DNA from 2 places in the Bradyrhizobium sp. WSM2254 genome. Region 2 is predicted to be linked to the other one. Evidence: predicted binding sites of a transcription regulator. Region 2 holds the regulator's gene; the other holds the start of a gene.
The links. Region 2 encodes PhoB, which activates phosphate uptake and scavenging genes when phosphate is short. Its sites were predicted from a motif close to TGTCATNNANCTGTCAT; they were not measured.
Positions count from the first base shown of each region.

Region 1: a site for PhoB is predicted at 2,382-2,398, ahead of A3M7_RS0105120 (RNA degradosome polyphosphate kinase). Genes of this name have one in related genera too.

Region 1 covers NZ_AXAB01000003.1:41,421-46,970, forward strand. The annotation lists gene purM (phosphoribosylformylglycinamidine cyclo-ligase) at 1-872, opposite strand, end outside; gene A3M7_RS0105110 (CDP-alcohol phosphatidyltransferase family protein) at 1,027-1,569, shown strand; gene A3M7_RS0105115 (DnaA ATPase domain-containing protein) at 1,660-2,337, shown strand; gene A3M7_RS0105120 (RNA degradosome polyphosphate kinase) at 2,472-4,661, shown strand; gene ppx (exopolyphosphatase) at 4,677-5,550, shown strand, end outside.
Region 2 covers NZ_AXAB01000001.1:317,012-322,561, forward strand. The annotation lists gene pstC (phosphate ABC transporter permease subunit PstC) at 1-22, shown strand, start outside; gene pstA (phosphate ABC transporter permease PstA) at 27-872, shown strand; gene pstB (phosphate ABC transporter ATP-binding protein PstB) at 869-1,690, shown strand; gene phoU (phosphate signaling complex protein PhoU) at 1,702-2,418, shown strand; gene phoB (phosphate regulon transcriptional regulator PhoB) at 2,441-3,148, shown strand; gene A3M7_RS0101445 (GcrA family cell cycle regulator) at 3,373-3,882, opposite strand; gene A3M7_RS0101450 (aspartate aminotransferase family protein) at 4,338-5,546, shown strand; gene argF (ornithine carbamoyltransferase) at 5,546-5,550, shown strand, end outside.

The sequences.
Region 1 (5,550 bases), on a different contig from region 2:
TGCGCGGCCAGCCATTTGAACACCGGCAGCACCGGCAGGCGTTCCAGATCGATGCCGACGCCAAGATTCTTCGGCAGCACGCGCGGAATGTTGTCGGTGAAGCCGCCGCCGGTGATGTGGGCGAGGCCCTTCACCGCGCCGGTCTCGCGGATCGCGCGCAGGCAGGATTTGACGTAGAGCCGCGTCGGCGTCAGCAGCGCGCCGCCGAGCGTCATGACGGGCGCGAACGGCGCCGGTGCCCCGAAGCCGAGGCCGGACTGCTCGACGATCTTGCGCACCAGCGAGAAGCCGTTGGAGTGCACGCCCGACGAGGCGAGACCGATCACGGCGTCGCCCGCGGCGATGTCCTTGCGCGGCAACAGCGTACCGCGCTCGGCGGCGCCGACGGCAAAGCCGCCGAGGTCATAGTCGCCGTCCTTGTAGAGGCCGGGCATCTCGGCGGTTTCGCCGCCGATCAGGGCGCAGCCGGATTCCCGGCAGCCTTCGGCGACGCCGGCGACGATCGCGGCCGTCGCCTCCGGGTCGAGCTTGCCGCAGGCGAAATAATCGAGAAAAAACAGCGGCTCGGCGCCCTGCACCACGAGGTCGTTGACGCTCATGGCGACGAGGTCGATGCCGATCCCGCCATGCAGGCCGGTCTCGATCGCGATCTTGACCTTGGTTCCGACGCCGTCGGTGGCGGCGACCAGGACGGGATCCTTGAAACCGGCCGCCTTGAGGTCGAACAGGCCGCCAAAGCCGCCGATTTCGGCGTCGGCGCCGGGCCGCGCGGTGGCGCGCACCATCGGCTTGATCAGATCGACCAGGCGGTTGCCCGCGTCGATGTCGACGCCTGAATCGGCGTAAGTGAGGCCGTTTTTGCGGTCGGTCATGCCCGATTTCCAGTGGGTTTGCGGCTGGTTACGTCGAATTCCGGGGACGCGCAATGGCTCGCATGGCGCTCGGCGCCATACTATGTAGATATCAACGGGTTCAGCCTTCAAAGAGGCCGGATTCGAGGTCAGGCCGGGTGCCGGGAAGCGCCGCGTGAGTATTCCGAACATCATTACCCTGGGCCGCATCATGCTGGTCCCGATCATTGTCTGGGCCATCGTGTCGAGCCAAATGGAGGTGGCTTTCGCCGTCTTCCTGATTGCCGGGATCAGCGATGCCGTGGACGGGTTCCTCGCCAAGCGCTTCAACATGACCAGCGAGCTCGGCGCCTTGCTCGATCCGCTCGCTGACAAGGCGCTGCTCGTCTCGATCTATATGTCGCTCGGCATCTGGGGCGCGATTCCGCGCTGGATCGTGATCCTGGTGGTATCCCGCGACATCATGATCGTCGCCGCCGTGATCGTGTCCTGGCTGTTTGACCGGCCCGTCGAAATGAAGCCGTCGAAAGTGTCGAAGCTCAACACGGTCGCCCAGGTGGCATTCGCAGCGCTGGTGCTGGCCGCGCTTGCCTTCGGTTTCAAGCCGGCGCCCTATGATATTATCCTGATGGGTCTCGTTACGATCTTCACGCTCTCCTCCGTGTCGCTCTATCTCGTCGAGTGGGTGCGGCACATGAGCACGATCGAGGCCAAATGAGCGTGAACCGGCCCCGCAAAGGGCCAACTCACGCCCGATAGGTCGAATCTTTCAACCGAGGCCGGCCGTCCGGCATGGAGCAAAGCAAGCGTGGCAGGCCGCGTTCACCCCCGACAATTGGCGTTCTCGCTTCCGCACGCGGAGAGCCTCAGCCGGGACAATTTCCTCGAAGGCCCCGCCAACGCTGCCGGCCTTGCCCTGATCGACGGCTGGCCGGAATGGCCGAACCGGATCATGTGGCTGGCCGCCCCCGAAGGCAGCGGCAAGAGCCATCTCGCCGCGATCTGGGCCGCGGAGGCCGGCGCCCGCTCGACCACGGCCAATGCGTTGACCGCCGCAGGCGTTCCCGGTGCACTCGCCACCGGCGCGCTGGTGGTCGAGGATCTCAAGGCCAAGGACTTTGACGAGCGCGCCCTCTTCCACCTGATGAACCTTGCCCGCGAGGACGGCGCTTATATCCTGTTCACCGGGCGCGAGGTGCCCGCTTCGCTGGATATCGAGCTCCACGACCTGCGCTCGCGGCTGCGCGCCGTACCGGTGGTCACGCTGCTCCCCCCCGACGACCAGCTCTTCCGTGGCCTGATCGTCAAATTCTGCGCCGACCGCCAGCTCTCCGTGGACGAGAGCGTGGTGAGCTACCTCGCCACGCGCCTGGAGCGATCCTCGGCCGCCGCCCGGCGGGCCGTCGAACTGCTCGACAGCGAGGCCCTGCGGCTCGGGCGCCCCGTGACCCGGGCGCTGGCCGCCGAGCTGCTCCGGGACGCCTGACCCCGCCCAACGCCGCTTGACGGCGCGGAACTGCGGAACATCAATGTCATCGAAACGTCATCGCCCTAACACATGCTCCCGCCGGTTTTGCGCGTAGGTCGCAAATTGGGGCTAACTGGATGGACCGACTTCTCATGGACTCCGCTCAAGCTATTGAAACAAAAGAAAAAGACGCGGAAGCCGAGAGCCTGCCGGCGATCGCCTCGAGCCCCGAGCGATTCATCAACCGCGAGCTCTCCTGGCTGCATTTCAACCGCCGCGTCCTGGAGGAATCGGTCAATCCCAGCCATCCCGTGCTGGAGCGGGTGCGATTCCTGTCGATTTCCGCCAATAACCTCGACGAATTCTTCATGGTCCGCGTCGCCGGCATCAAGGCCCAGGTGCGCGAGGGCATTTCCGAGCGCAGCCCCGATGGCCTGACGCCGTCCGAGCAGCTCGCGCTGATCAACCGCACCGTCTCCCAGCTTGCCTCAGACCAGCAGGCGATCTGGCGCGACCTGCGCGCCACGCTGGCCGATGTCGGCATCGTGCTGGTGGACGGCAAGGAGGTCACCAAGGCGGAGCGGACCTGGATCGAGGACTACTTCCTCAACAACGTGTTCCCGCTGCTGACGCCGCTCGCGATCGACCCGGCCCACCCCTTCCCGTTCATTCCGAGCCTCGGCTTCACCATCGCGCTCCAGCTTACGCGCGCCGCCGACGGCAAGCAGATGAACGCGCTGATCCGAATGCCCGGCAAGATCGACCGCTTCATTCGCCTTCCGGCGGAGGGCACGGTACGGCTGATCTCGCTGGAACAGGCCACCGCCCTGTTCATCAACCGCCTGTTCCCCGGCTACAATCTGCATGGCCAGGGCGCCTTCCGCATCATCCGCGACTCCGAGCTCGAAATCGAGGAAGAGGCCGAGGACCTCGTCCGCCTGTTCGAGACCGCGCTGAAACGCCGCCGCCGCGGATCGGTGATCCGGCTCGAGATCGACGCCAAGATGCCGGAGCAGCTGCGCAACTTCGTGCAGCATGCCCTCTCCGCCGCCGACGACGAAGTATTCCTGGTCGACGGCGTGCTCGCTATGAACGAGCTCTCGCAGCTCACTCGCCTCGACCGGCCCGACCTCGAATTCACCCCTTACGTGCCGCGCCATCCCGAGCGCGTGCGCGAGCATGGCGGCGACATCTTTGCCGCGATCCGGCAGAAGGACCTCGTCGTCCATCACCCCTACGAATCCTTCGACGTGGTGGTGCAGTTCCTCCAGCAGGCCACGCGCGACCCCGATGTCGTCGCGATCAAGCAGACGCTCTACCGCACCTCCAACAACTCGCCGATCGTGCGCGCGCTCGCCGAAGCCGCCGAGGCCGGCAAGTCCGTCACCGCGCTGATCGAGCTGAAGGCGCGCTTCGACGAGGAGGCCAACATCCGCTGGGCGCGCGACCTCGAACGCGCCGGCGTGCAGGTCGTCTACGGCTTCCTCGAACTGAAGACGCACGCAAAGCTCTCCATGGTGGTGCGCCGCGAGGGCGGCAGCCTCACGACCTACGTCCACACCGGCACCGGCAATTATCACCCGGTCACCGCGCGCATCTACACCGACCTGTCCTACTTCACCTCGGAGCCGACCATCGGCCGCGACGCCGCGCGCGTCTTCAACTTCATCACCGGCTATGCCGCGCCGAGCGATCTGGAAAAGATGGCGGTGTCGCCGCTGACCTTGCGCAAGCGCATCATCGAGCACATCCAGGGCGAGACCGCGCATGCGCGGCATGGCCGCCCCGGCGCGGTCTGGATGAAGATGAACGCGCTGGTCGACCCCGACATCATCGACGCGCTCTACGAGGCCTCGCAGGCCGGCGTCCAGGTCGAGCTCGTGGTGCGCGGCATCTGTTGCCTGAGGCCCGGCATTCCCGGCCTGTCGGAGAACATCCGCGTCAAGTCGATCATCGGGCGCTTCCTGGAACACGGCCGAATCTACTGCTTCGGCATGGGCCAGGGCCTGCCGAGCGCGAAAGCGGCTGTGTATATCTCCTCGGCCGACATGATGCCGCGCAACCTCGACCGCCGCGTCGAGGTGCTGTGTCCGCTGCAAAATCCTACGGTGCATCAGCAGGTTCTCGAGCAGATCATGGTCGCGAATCTGAAGGACAATGAGCAGAGCTGGCAATTGTTGCCGGACGGGTCCTCGACGCGTATGAAGACCGCGAAGGGCGAGGAGCCTTTCAACGTCCACAACTACTTCATGACAAATCCGAGTCTATCTGGCCGTGGAAAGTCGCTCAAGGAATCCTCGCCGCGCCGTCTCACGCGCCGTAATGAACGTCATCAATCCTGATCCGGGATCGTGGACGTGAAGCGGCCGCGTAAGCGCGGCTCGAGCGTCGCGGTCATCGACATCGGTTCCAACTCGGTCCGTCTCGTCGTCTACGAGGGACTGACGCGGAGCCTGATTCCGATCTTCAACGAGAAGACGCTGTGCGGCCTCGGGCGCGAGGTGCAGAGCACGGGCCTGCTCGCGCCCGACGCCGTCGACAAGGCGTTGACCTCGCTGAAGCGGTTCCGCGCGCTGTGCCGCGTGATGCAGGTCGGACGCGTGTTCGCGATCGCGACCGCTGCCTGCCGCGACGCCTCCAACGGCCCCGACTTCATCGCCAAGGCCGAGCGCATCTGCGCCGTCAAGATCGAGATCCTGTCGGGTCCGCGCGAGGCGCGGCTGTCGGCGCTGGGCGTGATCTCCGGCATCCACCACCCCGACGGCATCGTCGGCGACCTCGGCGGCGGCTCGCTCGAACTGATCGACGTGCGCAGGAACAGCGTGCGCAGCGGCGTGACCCTGCCGCTCGGCGGGCTCGCGCTCCAGGACCTCGCGCACAAATCGCTCAAGCGCGCCGACCGTATCGTGCGCGAGGAGCTCGACGAGGTGCCGCAGCTCAAGGCGGGTAGCGGCCGCACATTCTACGCCGTCGGCGGCACCTGGCGCGCGCTCGCGCGCATCCACATCATCCAGAGCGGCTATCCGCTCCAGGTGATGCACGGCTATTCCATCTCCGCGGCCGAGGCGCTCGACTTTTCGCGTCGCCTCCGCCGTCTCGCGGCGGCCGACATGCTCGCCGACATCGAGATCGTCGCCGATGCGCGGCGCCCGCTCCTCACCTATGCGGCGCTGGTGCTCGAACACATCATCCGGGTGGCGAAGCCCAAGACCATCGTGTTCTCGACCTTCG
Region 2 (5,550 bases):
GGAAAAGAAGGCGGGGAACTAACGCCATGAACCCGATCTATTCACGCCGCCGCCGCAAGGACTTCATCATCCGCGGCCTCTGCATGGCCGCCGCCGCCTTCGGCGTCACCTGGCTTGCGCTGATCCTGATCACGCTGCTTTACAACGGCATCGCCGGTCTGAACCTTGAGATTTTCGTGGCGGACACGCCGCCTCCCGGCTCGACCGAAGGCGGCCTGCGCAACGCCATCGTCGGTTCGATCATCATGACCGTGCTCGGCGTCGGCGTCGGCGCGCCGCTCGGCCTGTTCGCCGGCACCTATCTCGCCGAGTACGGCCGCAATGACAAGCTGACGTCGGTGATCCGCTTCATCAACGACATCCTGCTCTCGGCGCCCTCGATCATCATCGGCCTGTTCATCTACGGCGCGGTGGTGGTGCCGATGCGCGGCTTCTCGGCGATCGCCGGCAGCCTCGCGCTCGCCGTCATCGTCATCCCGGTGGTGCTGCGCACGACCGAGGACATGCTGCTGCTGGTGCCGAACGCACTGCGCGAGGCGGCGTCCGCCCTCGGCCTGCCGCGCTCGCTGGTGATCAAGCGGATCGCCTATCGCGCCGCCCGCTCCGGCCTCATCACCGGCGTGCTGCTCGCAACCGCCCGCGTCGCCGGCGAGACCGCGCCGCTGCTCTTCACCGCGCTGTCGAACCAGTTCTTCAGCCTCGGCCTGAACAAGACGATGGCGAACCTGCCTGTCACCATCAACAACTTCGTCCAGAGCCCCTACGCCTATTGGAAGCAGCTGGCCTGGAGCGGCGCGCTGCTGATCACGATTACCGTGCTTGCCCTGAACATTGGCGCGCGCATCCTTGGCGCCGAGAGGACCGCAAAATGAGTGAGCTTTCCGTATCGATGAGCGCGGCTGGTGGTTTGCCCCAGGCGCCGGTGTTGCCCGAGGCTCCGGCCAAGGTGACGGTGCGCAACCTCAACTTCTACTACGGCGAGCACCACGCGCTGAAGAACATCAACCTGACGCTCGGCGCCAACCGCGTCACCGCGTTCATCGGCCCGTCGGGCTGCGGCAAGTCGACCCTGCTGCGCATCTTCAACCGGATGTACGACCTCTATCCGGGTCAGCGCGCCACCGGCCAGCTCATGCTCGACCAGACCAACATCCTCGACGGCAAGCTCGACCTCAATCTGCTGCGCGCCCGCGTCGGCATGGTGTTCCAGAAGCCGACGCCGTTCCCGATGACGATCTACGAGAACATCGCCTTCGGCATCCGCCTCTACGAGAAGATCTCGAAGTCCGAGATGGACGGCCGCGTCGAGAAGGCGCTGCGCGGCGGCGCGCTGTGGAACGAGGTCAAGGACAAGCTCAACGCCTCCGGCCTGTCGCTCTCCGGCGGCCAGCAGCAGCGCCTCTGCATCGCCCGCACCGTCGCGGTGCGGCCCGAGGTGATCCTGTTCGACGAGCCCTGCTCGGCGCTCGACCCGATCTCGACCGCCAAGGTCGAGGAGCTGATCCAGGAACTGTCCGAGAACTACACGATCGCGATCGTCACCCACAACATGCAGCAGGCGGCGCGCGTCTCCGACAAGACCGCCTTCATGTATCTCGGCGAGCTGATCGAGTTCGACGACACCAGCAAGATCTTCACGTCGCCGAGCGACCGGCGCACGCAGGATTACATCACCGGCCGGTTCGGCTGAGGAGACGGGACATGGGTTCTGAACATACCGCAAAGGCCTTCGACACCGACCTCCAGGAGCTCACCCGGCTCGTCGCCGAGATGGGCGGGATTGCCGAGCGCATGATCGTCGATTCCGTCGACGCGCTGATCCGCCGCGACGTCGCGCTCGGCCAGCGCGTGGTCGCCACCGACACCGAGCTCGACGCGCTGCAGAAGCGCATCGAGGAGCGCGCCGTGCTCACCATCGCCCGCCGCCAGCCGATGGCGGTCGATCTGCGCGAGATCGTCGGCGCCATGCGCGTTGCGACCGATCTCGAGCGCATCGGCGACCTCGCCAAGAACATGGGCAAGCGCGTCGCGGCGCTGGAGACGGATTTCCATCCGCTCAAGCTGTTCCGCGGCCTCGAGCACATGACCGACCTCGTGCAGCAGCAGGTCAAGTCGGTGCTGGACGCCTATGCCGCGCACGATCTGCCGGCGGCGATGGCGGTGTGGAAGGGCGACGAGGAAGTCGACGCCATCTGCACCTCGCTGTTCCGCGAGCTCCTCACCTACATGATGGAGGATCCGCGCAACATCTCGTTCTGCATCCATCTGATGTTCTGCGCCAAGAACATCGAGCGGATCGGCGACCACGCCACCAACATCGCCGAGACCGTGTTCTACATGATCGAGGGCCAGGCGATCACCGACAAGCGGCCGAAGGGCGACATGACGACCTTCGCCACGACGGTCCCGAATACCTGAAGACGCAAGGAGCGACGACACCATGGGCGCACGCATTATGGTGGTTGAGGACGAGGAAGCTCTCACCGAGCTTCTCCGCTACAACCTCGAAGGCGACGGCTATGACGTCGAGACGGTGATGCGCGGCGACGACGCCGACACCCGCCTCAAGGAACATATCCCCGATCTGATCGTGCTCGACTGGATGCTGCCGGGCCTGTCGGGCATCGAGCTGTGCCGGCGGCTGCGGACCCGGCCCGAGACCAAGCAGCTGCCGATCATCATGCTCACCGCGCGCGGTGAGGAGAGCGAGCGGGTGCGGGGTCTTGCGACCGGCGCGGACGATTACATCGTCAAGCCGTTCTCGGTGCCGGAGCTGCTGGCGCGCGTGAAGGGCCTGCTGCGGCGCGCCAGCCCCGAGCGGCTCGCCACCGTGCTCGCCTATGGCGACATCGAGCTCGATCGCGACAAGCGCCGCGTGGCGCGCTCGGGCCGGCCGATCGACCTCGGCCCGACCGAATATCGCCTGCTGGAGTTCTTCCTGGAGCATCCCGGCCGCGTGTTCTCGCGCGAGCAGCTGCTCGACAGCGTCTGGGGCCGCGACATCTACATCGACGAGCGTACCGTCGACGTCCATATCGGCCGCCTGCGCAAGCTGCTCAATCTCGGCCGCGAGCAGGATCCCATCCGCACCGTCCGCGGCGCCGGCTACGCGCTGGATGATCGCTTTGCGAAGGCGGAGCAGACGTAAGTCTGTGCGGATGTTTTAGGGCTGAGTGCGACCGCAAACTCAGTGGTCGTCCCGGCGAAGGCCGGGACCCATAACCACAGGAAGTGGTTTGGCGAAGACGAGTTGTTCGGAATTGGCACCGCAGACGAGTCGATAGACCTCGCGGTATGGGTCCCGGCCTTCGCCGGGACGACACGGAGTATTTTGAGCCGTCATCGCGCGACACTAGCAGCGCGGGCTTAAACTCACCGCGAGGGCTTGGCCGGTGCGCGCCGGCGATCCGCGGCTGGCTGATACGCCACGCGCGAGTGCTGGGCGCAGTAGGGCAGGCCCGACAGCGCCTTGCCGCCGCAGAAGAAGAAATCCGCGCTCGAGGGATCGCCGACCGGCCAGTGGCAGGTCGCCTCGTTCAGCTCCAGCAGCGACAGCCGCTGGCTCATCGGCACCACGTTGTCGTAGGTGACCGGTTCGGCCTCCACCTCGACCTCGAAGGCCTGCGCCAGCGCGGTGTTGCCGCGCGCAATGGGGCGGCTCACCCGCATCATGTGCTGCGCGGGGCGCGCCTTGCGCGGCCGCGGAGCCGCCGATGACGGGCTCTTGGCGCGGCCGGACAGGCCGAGCCTGTGCACCTTGCCGATCACGGCATTACGGGTCACATTGCCGAGCTCGGCTGCGATCTGGCTGGCCGATAATCCGGCCTCCCAGAGCTTTTTCAACTGCTCGACGCGATCGTCGGACCAGGTCAAAACCGTCATTGCACCCTTTCCCTCGCCGTGCGGCTGCCATCCTGGCGCCTCGCGGCGAATGCCTAAGCCTCGAAAAACCCGTGCCGTCAGAATCCCTTAAGGCTCGCCGGGCGCACCAGATGCGCCCGAACGTTTACGCCGGTACATGAGGACTTAGAGGATCAGAACTGCTGCACGAGATGTCGTATCTGACAAGCCAAACGCTACAATATGGCGTGACTCACGCGCAAGAGTCAGCCGACTCGCTTCCACATGTTCCGTGGCCAAAACCCGGCAAATTTGGCACCGCAAGACTACGGATTCAGCGTTTCGCGAGGCTTTCGGGCGGCATTGACACCGGTTTCACCAAGCATAAGATAGTGTCACGTGCCGCCCTTAAAAGGCGGCACGTTTCGTTTTCCGGGCCGGTCAATGGTGCGTTGCGCAATGCACGCTCACACCGTCCGCAACATCAAGTGACCGTCATGACTAGCAGCGCAGCGCCGCATTTGCTTCCCGTTTTCGCCAGGTCCGACCTCGGTTTCGAGCGCGGCGAAGGCTGCTGGCTGATTGCGACCAATGGCGATCGCTATCTCGATTTTACGTCCGGCGTCGCGGTGAACGCGCTCGGCCACGCCCATCCCGCGCTGGTCAAGGCGCTGCAGGAGCAGGCGACAAAACTCTGGCACATGTCGAACCTGTTCCAGAGCCCGGATGGCGAGAAGCTCGCTACGCGCCTGTGCAATGAAAGCTTCGCGGACTTCGTGTTCTTCTGCAATTCCGGCGCCGAGGCGCTGGAAGGTGTGATCAAGCTGGTCCGCCATCACCACTTCTCCAAGGGGCATCCGGAACGCTACCGCATCATCACCTTCGAAGGCGCCTTCCACGGCCGCACGCTGGCGACGCTGGCTGCAACGGGATCTGCAAAATATCTCGAAGGTTTTGGTCCGCCGATGGATGGCTTCGACCAGGTGCCGCATGGCGACATCGAGGCCGTCAAGAAGGCGATCGGTCCGCAGACCGCCGGCATCCTGATCGAGCCGATCCAGGGCGAGGGCGGCGTACGTTCCGCAACGCCTGCGTTCCTCAAGGCATTGCGCCAACTCTGCGATGAGAAGGGCTTGCTGCTCGCCTTCGACGAGGTGCAGACCGGCATGGGCCGCACCGGCGATCTGTTCGCGCATCGCCGCACCGGCGTCACGCCTGACGTGATGTCGCTGGCCAAGGCGCTCGGCGGCGGCTTCCCGATCGGCGCGATCCTGGCGACCGCGGATGCGGCGGCCGGCATGGGTCCCGGCTCGCACGGCTCGACCTTCGGCGGCAATCCGCTCGCGATCTCGGCTGCAAATGCCGTGCTCGACGTCATGCTCAAGCCCGGCTTCTTCGACCACGTGCAGAAGATGTCGCTGCTGCTCAAGCAGAAGCTCGCCTCCGTGATCGACCGTTATCCTGACATCGTCAGCGAAGTGCGCGGCGAAGGCCTTCTGATCGGCATCAAGGCCGTGGTGCCATCAGGCGATCTCGGTGCGGCGCTGCGCAATGAAAAACTGCTCACGGTCGGCGCCGGCGACAATGTCGTGCGTTTCCTGCCGCCCCTGATCGTCACCGAGGCCGAGATCGAGGACAGCGTCGGGCGGCTCGAGCGCGCCTGCGCCGCGATCTCGTCCAGTCAGACCAAGCGGGCGGCAAGTTGATGAG